Regions from separate parts of the Streptomyces sp. NPDC050988 genome, predicted to be linked through region 3. Evidence: riboswitches for the same ligand, from Rfam matches in the RefSeq annotation. Region 3 holds a riboswitch; each other region holds the start of a gene.
The links. Region 3 has a riboswitch for cyclic di-AMP ahead of ACIBEI_RS03540 (peptidoglycan DD-metalloendopeptidase family protein). Riboswitches for the same ligand answer to the same signal wherever they lie in the genome.
Positions count from the first base shown of each region.

Region 1: linked by a shared signal. The riboswitch ahead of ACIBEI_RS37375 (M23 family metallopeptidase) and the one ahead of ACIBEI_RS03540 (peptidoglycan DD-metalloendopeptidase family protein) in region 3 are both predicted to bind cyclic di-AMP.
Region 2: linked by a shared signal. The riboswitch ahead of ACIBEI_RS33750 (transglycosylase family protein) and the one ahead of ACIBEI_RS03540 (peptidoglycan DD-metalloendopeptidase family protein) in region 3 are both predicted to bind cyclic di-AMP.

Region 1 covers NZ_JBITFQ010000026.1:125,186-129,176, reverse strand. The annotation lists gene ACIBEI_RS37385 (HPr family phosphocarrier protein) at 1-162, shown strand, start outside; gene ACIBEI_RS37380 (GntR family transcriptional regulator) at 473-1,168, opposite strand; gene ACIBEI_RS37375 (M23 family metallopeptidase) at 1,474-2,247, opposite strand; cyclic di-AMP (ydaO/yuaA leader) riboswitch at 2,260-2,420, opposite strand; gene ACIBEI_RS37370 (M16 family metallopeptidase) at 2,670-3,991, opposite strand, start outside.
Region 2 covers NZ_JBITFQ010000021.1:104,125-108,115, reverse strand. The annotation lists gene ACIBEI_RS33760 (cytochrome P450) at 1-644, shown strand, start outside; gene ACIBEI_RS33755 (transglycosylase family protein) at 856-1,791, shown strand; cyclic di-AMP (ydaO/yuaA leader) riboswitch at 2,017-2,187, shown strand; gene ACIBEI_RS33750 (transglycosylase family protein) at 2,192-2,890, shown strand; gene eno (phosphopyruvate hydratase) at 3,318-3,991, shown strand, end outside.
Region 3 covers NZ_JBITFQ010000001.1:811,547-815,537, reverse strand. The annotation lists gene ACIBEI_RS03550 (tyrosine-protein phosphatase) at 1-26, opposite strand, end outside; gene ACIBEI_RS03545 (alpha-galactosidase) at 196-2,277, shown strand; cyclic di-AMP (ydaO/yuaA leader) riboswitch at 2,573-2,737, shown strand; gene ACIBEI_RS03540 (peptidoglycan DD-metalloendopeptidase family protein) at 2,742-3,662, shown strand; gene ACIBEI_RS03535 (DUF6250 domain-containing protein) at 3,801-3,991, shown strand, end outside.

The sequences.
Region 1 (3,991 bases), on a different contig from region 3:
AACCCCGTCAACGCCGCCTCGATGCTCGCGGTTCTCGGCCTGGGCGCCCAGGGCGGCGAGGAGATCGTCCTGGCCTCCGACGCCGAGGGCGCGGACGCCGCGCTCGACCGCCTGGCGAAGCTGGTCGCCGAGGGCCTCGACGAACTCCCCGAGACCGTCTGACCTCGCGGACCACGTACGGCGGAGCCGCGTCGACCCATACCGGGTGACGCGGCTCCGCCGTTTCCGTCTGCAGGACGCGCGCCGTGCTGTGGCCTCACGCACTGTTTTTCCCGTGCGTCACGCCGTCTCGCTGCTTTTCGCCGCGCTCCCGGGCACCGTCCGGGCTTTTTCGGATGCCCGCGTATCGGGTTCCACTCATCCTGGTTCCGCGCATGCGGAAATCACGTGCGTGGAAATTCCCGGCACGTGGAAAAAAGGGGCAGCAGAAATAGACCCCGGCGAATAACTCTCTTTGTATACGGCGCCACTGTTAATGCCGCAGGCCCGCCGTGTTTACGGGATGTTGCGAAGTCCTCACACGCTCCGCGCGGTCACCGCCGCCGGGAAAGCGCAGCCGGTGCGCGGCCATCGCCCGCTCGGTGTGCAGCGCCGTGATCGCCCTGGCCCGGTCGTTGTCGCCGCGTGCGACGGCGTCCACGATGGCACCGTGCTCGGCCCAGGACTCGGCCGGGTGCGCGGGCGCCTCGACCGAATACATCCAGGCGATCTTGTGCCGCAACTGGGCGAGCGTGGAGGTCAGCGCGGGGCTTCCGGAGGCCTGTGCGAGCGTCTCGTGGAACCAGCCGCCCAGGGAGCGCAGATCCTCGCTGTTGCCCCTCCTGGCCCGCTCCTGGCCCAGCCTGACCAGGCCGCGCAGCACCTTGAGGTGCGCCTCCGTGCGACGCTGGGCGGCGCGCGCTGCACCCAGCGGCTCCAGCAGCATGCGCATCTCCAGGAGGTCGGCGGCCTCCTGCTCGGTCGGTTCCGCGACACACGCGCCCGCGTGCCTGCGCGTGACGACGAAGCCTTCCGCCTCCAGGGTGCGCAGGGCCTCCCGTACGGGGACCCGCGAGACGCCGTACCGGCGCGCGAGCAGTTCTTCGGTGAGCCGGCTGCCGCGCTCGTAGACACCCGCGACGATGTCGTCACGGATCGCCGTGCATACCGAGTGCGCGGGAATACGCATGACCGGACCTCCGCCTTAACCCCCGCGAAACGCGGTCGATTGACGCTTGTTCGGTGACTCTATTGCAGAGAGCGGGAAATTCCGATGGCGGACCGGAATCCATGGATATTTTTTGGACACACCTCGCTTCTGAACAGGCAGTCGTCCGGTGCGAAGTCGGCCGGGAAGTGGCCGAGAAGCCGTCAGGAAGTGATCAGAACCGCGCGAAGGCCCCGGCTCGGTGAGCCGGGGCCTTCGGGAGCGGTGTCCGCGCGGGCGGGCCGTTGCGTGGGAAGGCTGCCGCGCGGGAGGGCGGTCGCCCGCCGTCAGACGTTCACGCCGTGCTGGCGGAGATACGCGATCGGGTCGATGTCCGAGCCGTACTCCGCGCTCGTCCGCGCCTCGAAGTGCAGGTGCGCCCCAGTGACGTTGCCGGTCGCCCCGGAGAGGCCTATCTGCTGACCGGGGGTGACCGTCTGGCCGACGGAGACACCGAGGGACGACATGTGCCCGTACTGCGTGTAGGTGCCGTCGTTCATCTTGAGGACGACCTCGTTGCCGTACGAGCCGCCCCAGCCGGCCTCGACGACGGTACCGGCGCCCACCGCGTGCACGGCGGTGCCGCTCGCGGCGTGGAAGTCGATGCCGGTGTGGCTGCCGGAGGACCAGACGGCGCCGCCGGCCTTGTAGCCGGTGGAGACGTACGAGCCGGAGATGGGAGCGGTGTACGACTTCAGCAGGCGCTCACGCTCGGCCGCACGGGCGGCGCGGGCCTTGACCTCGCGCTCCTTCTTGGCCTTCTCCGCGGCTTCCTTGGCCCGCTCCTTGGCGGCGGCCTCGGCCTTCTCGCGGGCGGCGGTCTCGTCGGCGGCCTGCTGCTGGGCGGCGGCCTGCGCGTCGATCTGGTCGGCGACCGAGTCGCCGATGGTGATCGCCTGGGTCAGGGTCTGCTCGGCCGGGCTCTCGGCGGCGAGTGCGGGAGCAGCCAGGGTGCCGACCACACCGGTGGTGGCGAGTGCGGCGACGCCGACGGTCCGGTTGGTCGTGCGCTTCATACGGCTGGGACGACGGTGCTTCCCGGCGGCGCGAGTGAACGCCATGAAGTGGCTGGTCCTTTCCTTCCTTCTCGCCTACCGGGTTAGCTGACGGGTTCGGAGCAGGAAGGTCTCCTACGGACATCCTTCGGGAAGGGCGTCCGATTCACCCCAGGGACTACGTATGGGTCCCCGGCTCCCCTGGCTCGCGCCGTACGGGGACTCGGCGATGACTGTCCGGTGCCGCGGGCGCGGCGCACTGCCTGACGAACAGCCGGACCGACGCTAAGCGGGGCGTCTTTCAATCAACAAACGGATCAAGGGTTTTGTAGCGCATGCCACAGGGCAGACGGGCAACCTCCCTACCAATACGGACAACCAGCGGTTCTGGTGCTGAAGTCCGGGCAAAAGGAGAACCCAGGCGCCCCTTCGGTCACCTGGGTTCTCCGCGGAACGGCCCTGTTCCGCTGCGCCTTCTACTGCGCGTTCTACTCCGCTGCCACGACGCTGACTTCACCGATTCCGAGGGCCCGGACCGGCTCCTCGATCTGCGCGGCGTCACCGACGAGGACGGTCACCAGGCGGTCCACCGGGAAGGCGCTCACGGCGGCCGCGGTGGCCTCCACGGTGCCGGTCGCGGCGAGCTGCTGGTACAGCGTCGCCTGGAAGTCGTCCGGCAGGTACTGCTCGACCTGATCGGCGAGGGTGCCCGCGACGGCGGCCGCCGTCTCGTACTTCAGCGGCGCCACGCCCACGAGGTTCTGCACGGCGATGTCGCGCTCGGCGTCGGTGAGGCCCTCGGCCGCGAGGGTGCGCAGCACCTTCCAGAGGTCGTCGAGCGCCGGGCCCGTGTTCGGGGTGTCCACGGATCCGCTGATGGCGAGCATCGCCGCGCCCGTCCCGTCCGGCGCGGAGCGCAGCACCTGGCCGAACGCCCGCACACCGTAGGTGTATCCCTTTTCCTCACGCAGGACGCGGTCCAGGCGCGAGGTGAGGGTGCCTCCGAGGCAGTACGTGCCGAGCACCTGGGCGGGCCACACGCGGTCGTGCCGGTCGGCGCCGACGCGGCCGATGAGCAGCTGTGTCTGGACGGCTCCCGGCCGGTCCACGATGATCACGCGGCCCGTGTCGTCGGCGGTCACCGGCGGAATGGGGCGGGCCTCGGCCTGCGATCCGGTCCAGGCGCCGAGCGTGTCCCCGAGCAGCGCGTCGAGATCGACGCCGGTGAGGTCGCCAACCACGACGGCGGTCGCGGTGGCGGGGCGTACGTGCTTCTCGTAGAAGGCGCGGACGCCCGCCGAGTCGATCGCGGTGACCGTCTCCTCGGTGCCCTGGCGCGGCCGCGACATGCGCGAGGTCGCCGGGAAGAGCTGCCGGGAGAGCTCCTTGGCTGCGCGGCGGGCCGGGTTGGCGGTCTCGTGCGGGATCTCGTCGAGCCGGTTGCGCACCAGCCGCTCGATCTCGCTGTCCTCGAAGGCGGGTGCCCTGAGGGCGTCGGCGAGCAGACCGAGCGCCTTGGGGAGCCGGGAGACGGGGACTTCGAGGCTGATCCGTACGCCGGGGTGGTCGGCGTGCGCGTCGAGGGTGGCGCCGCAGCGCTCCAGCTCGGCGGCGAACTCCTCGGCGGAGTGCTTGTCGGTTCCCTCGGTGAAGGCACGCGCCATGATCGTGGCGATGCCGTCCAGGCCCTTCGGCTCGGCCTCCAGCGGGGCCGCCAGGAGGATCTCGACGGCGACGACCTGCTGGCCGGGGCGGTGGCAGCGCAGCAGCGTCAGGCCGTTGTCGAGCGCGCCGCGCTCGGGGGCCGGGA
Region 2 (3,991 bases), on a different contig from region 3:
AGCTGCCCGCGCCGGGCGAGGACCTCCTCTCCGGTCTCATCCGGGCCTCCGACCACGGCGAGCACCTCACCGAGAACGAGGCCGCCGCGATGGCCTTCATCCTCCTGTTCGCCGGTTTCGAGACGACGGTGAACCTGATCGGCAACGGCACGTACGCGCTGCTCACCCACCCCGAGCAGCGGCAACAGCTCCAGGACTCCCTCGCATCCGGCCGCATGGACCTGCTCGCGAGCGGTGTCGAGGAACTGCTCCGCTACGACGGGCCGGTGGAGCTGGCCACCTGGCGGTTCGCCACCGAGCCGCTGAGCATCGGCGGGCAGGACATCGCCGCCGGCGACCCCGTACTCGTCGTGCTCGCCGCCGCCGACCGTGACCCCGCCCGGTTCGACGAGCCCGACACCCTGGACCTCTCCCGCCGTGACAACCAGCACCTCGGTTACGGCCATGGCATCCACTACTGCCTCGGCGCACCCCTCGCCCGGCTGGAGGGCCAGACCGCGCTGGCCACGCTCCTCACCCGCCTCCCTGATCTGCAACTCGCGGGCGATTCCGCCGATTTGCGATGGCGTGGGGGGCTCATCATGCGCGGATTGCGCACGCTTCCGGTGGAGTTCGCCCCTTCCGGGAAGGTGCGTACGGACTAGCGGGTGACTAGCAGACGGAGTCGACGGAACATGAGACTCCGTCAAGTTTGTGATCTTCACGTTATCTGCGCTGCATCGACTTGTGACAAGAGTTCGACTGCCTATACGTTCACCCATCAATGCGGCCGGTCCCACCTGCCGCAGCAGTCACAGGCGCAGTCGTCGGCTGCGCGCTGTGCGCAGTCCTTGCTGTCACGCGAAAGGCAACCGCATGCTCTCCGGGAACGGTCGTCACCGTCGCCCCCGTCAGGCTCCGGCTCTCCTCGTCGCGGCGGGCGTGACCGGGTCGGCCATCGCGATCCCGCTGCTCGGTGCGACCGGCGCGAGTGCCGCAAGCGGTACCACCTGGGACGCGGTCGCGGAGTGCGAGAGCGGTGGCTCGTGGAGCGCGAACTCCGGCAACGGGTACTACGGCGGCCTCCAGATGACCCAGGAGACCTGGGAGGACAACGGCGGCCTCGACTACGCGCCGAGCGCCGACCAGGCCAGCCGTTCGCAGCAGATATCCGTCGCCGAGAAGATCCTCGCGAAGCAGGGCGCGAGTGCCTGGGCGACCTGCGGTCTCGTCGCGGGTCTGACGCAGAACTCCGGCTCGGCCGACGTCGACACGGGGGTCGCGGACGACTCCCCGACTCCGTTGTCCGGCCTGGGTATGGGGGACGACAGCAACGGGACGAAGTCCGACACGTCTGGTTCTTCCAGTTCGTCCGACTCGTCCAGCGGTAGCGGTGACAGCGCCGACTCACAGGATTCCGGCAGCCCGTCCACAGGTGCCACCGCAAAGAGTGACGACCCGGACAAGTCGTCCCAGAGTGGGGATGCTTCGGCCGAGGGTTCCGGAACGGAAGACACTGGCTCCGGCCGTCACAGGGGTGGCAGTGCCGACGAGGGCGCCACCGACTCCCGCGCGGACGACTCCGCCGGCCGGCACGCCTCGCGCAGCGACAGCGAGTCGCGCGTCGCCGCCGAGGGCTCGTACGCCGTGCGTTCCGGCGACAGCCTCTGGGAGATCGCCGACTCCCTTGGCGTCGAGGGTGGATGGCAGGCGCTCTACGCCGAGAACAAGGAAGCCATCGGCGACGACCCGGACTTCATCATCCCCGGTCAGAGCCTCGATGTGGACGGCCTGCGGACGGCGGACAAGTAGCGGTACGCGCGATGTGCCATGTGGTCATCAAGGCGTCGAATCGGGCGAAAAACAGCGGTAGTTCGCGCTGAATGTCCGATTTGGTGAAAGTGAGACATGGATCTCAAGAGCCTGATCGTCTTTGAAATTCGGCGGATCGCGTGTCTACGGTCGTGACCGCTCGCCACTGGTGAGCCCCGACGGTCGCAACGCCGAATCCTGCCAGCGGCCGTACGGGAACAGTCGTCGCGTCAAGCGCCGTAGGCAGGAGCGGGGGACCCAAGGTAAGTGCCGGACCCGGTCGTTGAGGCCGGGTACGGCTTGGGGTTAAGCCGCGTGACAGCAGTGTCGCGCGGCCGGGCAACTCACTCGGCCCGAACCCGACAGCTCACCTCGCAGGCGTCGGTGAGGGGATCACTTCATGCTGCTTTCCGGCAAGGGCAAGCACCGCCGCCCGTCCAAGGCCACCCGCATCGCCACGCTCGCCGGTGTCACCACCGCGGCCGTCGCCGTCCCGCTGATGGGCGCCACGGGAGCCTCCGCCGCCACCGCCTCCGAGTGGGACGCCGTCGCCCAGTGCGAGTCCGGCGGCGACTGGTCGATCAACACCGGCAACGGCTACTACGGCGGCCTGCAGTTCTCGGCCTCCACCTGGGCCGCGTACGGCGGCACGGCGTACGCCTCCACCGCCAACCAGGCCTCCAAGGCCGAGCAGATAGCCGTCGCCGAGAAGGTCCTCGCGGGCCAGGGCAAGGGTGCCTGGCCGAGCTGTGGCGTGGGCCTGTCCGGCGCCTCGACCGGTGGCGCCCCGGCTCCCTCGAACTCGGGCGACTCCGGCCAGAGCACCTCGCAGTCTCAGCAGCAGAGCACCAAGTCCTCCGAGGAGCGCGCCTCGCGTTCCCAGGAGCGCTCGACCGCGAAGAAGACCGTCGAGACCCCGACCGGCAAGAAGGTCGAGAAGGGTGACGGCGAGTACAAGGTCGTCAAGGGTGACACCCTCAGCGAGATCGCCGAGAAGAAGAACGTCAAGGGCGGCTGGGCGAAGCTGTACAAGCTGAACGACGACATCGTCGACGACGCCGACTTCATCTTCCCGGGCCAGCAGCTGCACCTCAGCTGACACCGCTGACCTTCGGTCAGCCGCGCCCCGGCCGAGGCCTTGGCCGCTCAGCCTCGGCCGGATCTCCGGACTCCGAACCTCCGGGTTCATATTCGGATTGCGGCTGAACCACAGCGCCCTCACATCCGTGTCCCCCATAGTGGAGGCCTCGTGAGGGCCACCCCCGTCCCCCACGGGCTCCCCGCTCCGGTGCGTGTTCCCCCGTACGCACCGGGGCGGGGCTTTTTCTTTCCCGCGCTTCCCTCTCGCCGTCCTCCCGCTTTGTTCCGTTCGGAAACAATTTACTCTCGGTTCTGTCCAGGAGGCGGTCGAGGGCTGGCCGAACCCCGGCAGCCGGTTAGGCTCATGCCGCGGGGCCACCACAGGTCCGCACCCAACCGGGCCCTCGGCCCGGACAGCTTGCGTCACATCCCAGAAGGAGATGCTCGTGCCGTCCATCGACGTCGTCGTAGCCCGGGAAATCCTGGACTCCCGAGGCAACCCCACGGTCGAGGTCGAGGTCGGCCTCGACGACGGCAGCACGGGTCGTGCCGCCGTTCCGTCCGGCGCCTCCACCGGTGCCTTCGAGGCTGTTGAGCTCCGTGACGGAGACCCCAACCGCTACCTCGGCAAGGGTGTCGAGAAGGCCGTCCTCGCCGTCATCGAGCAGCTCGGCCCGGAGCTCGTCGGCTACGACGCCACCGAGCAGCGCCTCATCGACCAGGCCATGATCGACCTGGACGCCACCGACAACAAGGGCTCGCTCGGCGCCAACGCCATCCTCGGCGTCTCCCTCGCCGTCGCCCACGCCGCGTCCGAGGCGTCCGACCTCCCCCTCTTCCGCTACCTGGGCGGACCGAACGCGCACCTGCTGCCGGTCCCGATGATGAACATCCTGAACGGTGGGTCGCACGCCGACTCCAACGTCGACATCCAGGAGTTCATGATCGCCCCGATCGGCGCGGAGTCCTTCTCCGAGGCCGTGCGCTGGGGCGCCGAGGTCTACCACACCCTCAAGAAGGTCCTGAAGAGCCGCGGTCTGTCCACCGGCCTCGGCGACGAGGGCGGCTTCGCCCCGAACCTCGGCTCCAACCGCGAGGCCCTGGACCTGATCCTCGACGC
Region 3 (3,991 bases):
TCGGTCGACGGGACCTGCTGCGTCACGGGGGCTCCTCCCATTCGGCTGCCGACGCGGCTCGTCGGCGAAGTGCGTTCTCGACGATACGACATCGATTCGTACGCCAATGAGTTGTCCACAGGCGTTGCCGGGGAGGTACGCGGCCCATAATGATGTTGATGATTGAGCGTGCCTGTTCGGATCTGTGAGGGTTTGATGTTGGAGATCGGCGAAGACGGTCGTACGTGGCTTCTTTCGGGCCCGGCGAGCAGTTATGCCCTGCGGCTCGGCGAGGACGACGCGCTGCTGCATCTGCACTGGGGTCCGCGTATCGCGCTCGCCGACGCCGAGGCACTCGCGGCCGGCCCGGGACCGGAGTACTGGGCCTTCGAGGCCACCCTCGACGGGCACGAGGAGTACCCGGTGGAGGGCGGCCCCCGTTTTGTGCGGCCCGCCCTGTCCGTGCGGACGGACGAGCGGCGCGGCACCGAGTGGAGCTTCGAGACGTACGAGGCGGACGGCGACGAGCTGCGGCTGCGGTTCTCCGACTCCGGGCTCGGGATCACGCTGCACTACCGGATGCGGGCCGGGACCGACGTCGTGGAGCGCTGGGTGACCCTCGACAACGAGGGGCCGGCCCTGGAGGTGCTGCGCGCCGACTCCGCGGCCTGGACGCTGCCGCAGCGCGACGGCTGGCGGCTGTCCCAGCTGCACGGGCGGTGGGCGGCCGAGTCCCGGCTCGTACGCTCCGAACTCACCTACGGTGAGAAGGTCATCGGCAGCCGGCGCGGGCACACCTCGCACCAGCACCTGCCCTGGGTCGCCCTGGACCCGGACGGAGCGGCCACCGAGGAGCGGGGCGAGGTCTACGGGTGCGCCCTCGCCTGGTCGGGCACCTGGCGGATCGCCGTGGCCCAACTCCCGGACGCGCGCGTGCAGATCACCGGCGGGGTCGGGTACGACGACTCGGGGCTGCTACGGCTGGAGCCGGGGGAGAGCTTCGTCACGCCCGTCTTCGCGGGCCTGTGGAGCGACGGCGGATTCGGCGGCGCGAGCCGTGCCTGGCACGCCTACCAGCGCGCCTATGTGATCCCGGACGCGGACGAGCACCGGCCGGTGCTCTACAACTCCTGGGAGGCCACGGAGTTCGACATCTCCGAGGAGCAGCAGGGGGCGCTCGCGCGGCGGGCCGCCGCCATGGGGGTCGAGCTGTTCGTGGTCGACGACGGCTGGTTCGGGGCGCGCACCAGCGACCGGGCCGGGCTCGGCGACTGGACGCCCAACCCCGACCGCTTCCCGGCCGGTCTCAAGCCCCTCGCCGACGAGGTGCACGCGCTCGGGATGCGGTTCGGGATCTGGGTCGAGCCCGAGATGGTCAACCCGGACAGCGAGCTGTACCGCGCGCACCCGGACTGGGTGCAGTTCCAACCGGGACGAAAGAGGACGGAGCTGCGCAATCAGCTCGTACTGAACCTCGCCCGCGAGGACGTCCAGGAGTATCTGTGGGAGCGGCTCGACACGCTGCTCTCCAGTGCGCCGATCGACTATGTGAAGTGGGACTTCAACCGCTGCTTCACCGACGCGGGGTGGCCCGGCGAGGCCTACCCGCAGCGGCTCTGGGTGGACCACGTGCACGCCCTGTACCGCCTCCTGGACCGGCTGCGGGCGGCCCACCCGGGCGTCGCCTTCGAATCCTGCTCGGGCGGCGGCGGCCGGATCGACCTCGGGATCATGGCGCGTACGGACCAGGTGTGGACCTCGGACAACACCGACCCGCTCGACCGGCTCGCCATCCAGCACGGCTTCAGTCAGGTGCATCCCGCGCGGACCATGGCCGCCTGGGTCACCGACAGTCCGAACACCCAGCTCAACGGCCGCGTCAGCTCGCTGCGCTTCCGCTTCATGAGCGCGATGGCCGGAGTGCTCGGTGTCGGCGGCGACCTGACCCGCTGGAGCGAGGAGGAGCTGGCCGAGGCGCGGACGTGGGTGGAGCTCTACAAGGAGATCCGGCCCGTCGTGCAGGGCGGGGACCTCCACCGGCTGAGGGCGCCGGAGGGAGGGCTGAGCGCCGTGCAGTACTCGCGTGACGGCGAGGTCGTCGTCCTCGCCTGGCTCCAGGCCCAGCACTACGGCGAACCGGTCGCTCCGGTGCGGCTGCGCGGGCTCGACCCGGCGGCGTCGTACGAATGCCTCGAAACGGGTGAAGTCCACCGCGGTGCGGTGTTGTTGCACCACGGGTTGCGGACGGGGCTGCGTGGTGACCTTGATGCGGCAGTTTTCCGGCTGCGTCGCATGTGACTGTTGTGTCCGTAATGGAGCCTTAGTTCCAACTCGCTCTGGAATAAAGGCTCCTGCAACGGCACTCCGTGAGCAGCGTCATATTCGTGACGGTCCGCTGTCGCCATGTTCACGTAATTCAGCTGCGTTTTCAGGGATTTAACAAACGGGGGAGATCCCTGATTTACGCAGCGTGACCGTCATTTCGGTCAGGGATCAAGAGAACGGGGTACACAGGAAACCCCAAAGGTTGTTCCTGCGTCTTCATGTCGCTTACGTTCGCCACCAATCCGGACGGACGCCCAATCCTGCCGCCGCCCGGAATCCGCTCACCCACCCGTACACGGCAGGAGCGGGGGACCCACAGGTAGAACGCCTGTTCCGGTCTCCGGAACGGCTAGGGGTTAAGTCGTGCGCAAACACGGCCGGGCATCTCCAGCTCGCACCCGACAGCTCACCTCGCAGGCGCCGGAGAGGAATTCGCCATGCCCGCGAAGGGTAAGCACCGCCGTCCCAAGTCCCAGCGTTTCACCCGCTCCATAGCCGTCGCCGGAACCGGCGGCGCGGCGCTCGCCCTTCCGCTGCTCGGTGCGACCGGAGCGCACGCCGCGACTCCGCAGTCCGCCGCCGATTCCGTGGCGAGCGTCTCGAATGTCGCGAGCAAGGCCGCCGAATCGGCGCCTGCCGCCGCAGACAAGAAGGCCGAGGCGAAGAAGGCCGCGGCCAAGACCTATTCGGTGCGTGCGGGCGACTCCCTGTCGAAGATCGCCGACACGCAGGACGTCAGCGGTGGCTGGAAGAAGCTGTACGAGGACAACCGCAAGGCGATCGGCGGTGACCCGGCGCTGATCCACCCGGGCCTGAAGCTGTCGATCGGCAAGGCCGCCGCCACGTCGAGCTCCGACTCCGGCGCCTCCAAGACCACTCAGTCCTCCGCGAAGAAGGCCGCGGCCCCGAAGGCTGCTGCCGCTCCCAAGGCCGCCGCCGCGGCCAGTGCCGCCGGCTTCACGCTGCCGGTCGCGGGCGCGGGCGTCGGCACCCCGTACAAGATGTCGGGCAGCATGTGGTCCAGCGGGTACCACACCGGCGTCGACTTCGTGGTCCCGACCGGCACGTCCCTGAAGGCCGTCGGCGCGGGCACGGTCGTCTCGGCCGGCTGGGGCGGCGCGTACGGCAACCAGGTCGTCATCCAGCTCGAAGACGGCCACTACGCCCAGTACGCCCACCTGTCCTCCCTCTCCGTCTCGGCCGGACAGGCCGTGACCGAGGGCCAGCAGGTCGGCCTCTCCGGCGCGACGGGCAACGTCACCGGCCCGCACCTGCACTTCGAGATCCGCACCACCCCGGACTATGGCTCGGACGTGGACCCGCTGGCGTACCTGCGCGGCAAGGGCGTCTCCGTCTGACCCGACGCCAGGCGCGCCCGCACGGCGTACCACTCCGCTCGTCTCCGAAGGCCGGACCCGGTGATCCCCGGGGTCCGGCCTTCGGTGTTTCGGCTCTGTGGCACGTCTGTGGCATGGCCGGGCGATGGGTCGACAGGGGTGCGGAAGCCGGGACACAGTGACTCCGCGAGCGCGGCGCCCCGGCACCGTCCGGGGCGGCTCATCGCCCGCGACGACTTCCGGCACGGCCTCGGCCAGTGGGCGACAGAACTGCAGGACGGCGGCAGCGTCACCGCGTCCCGGGGCGTCCTGGAGATGGACGTGCCGAGCGGCGCGACCGTGTGGTTCAA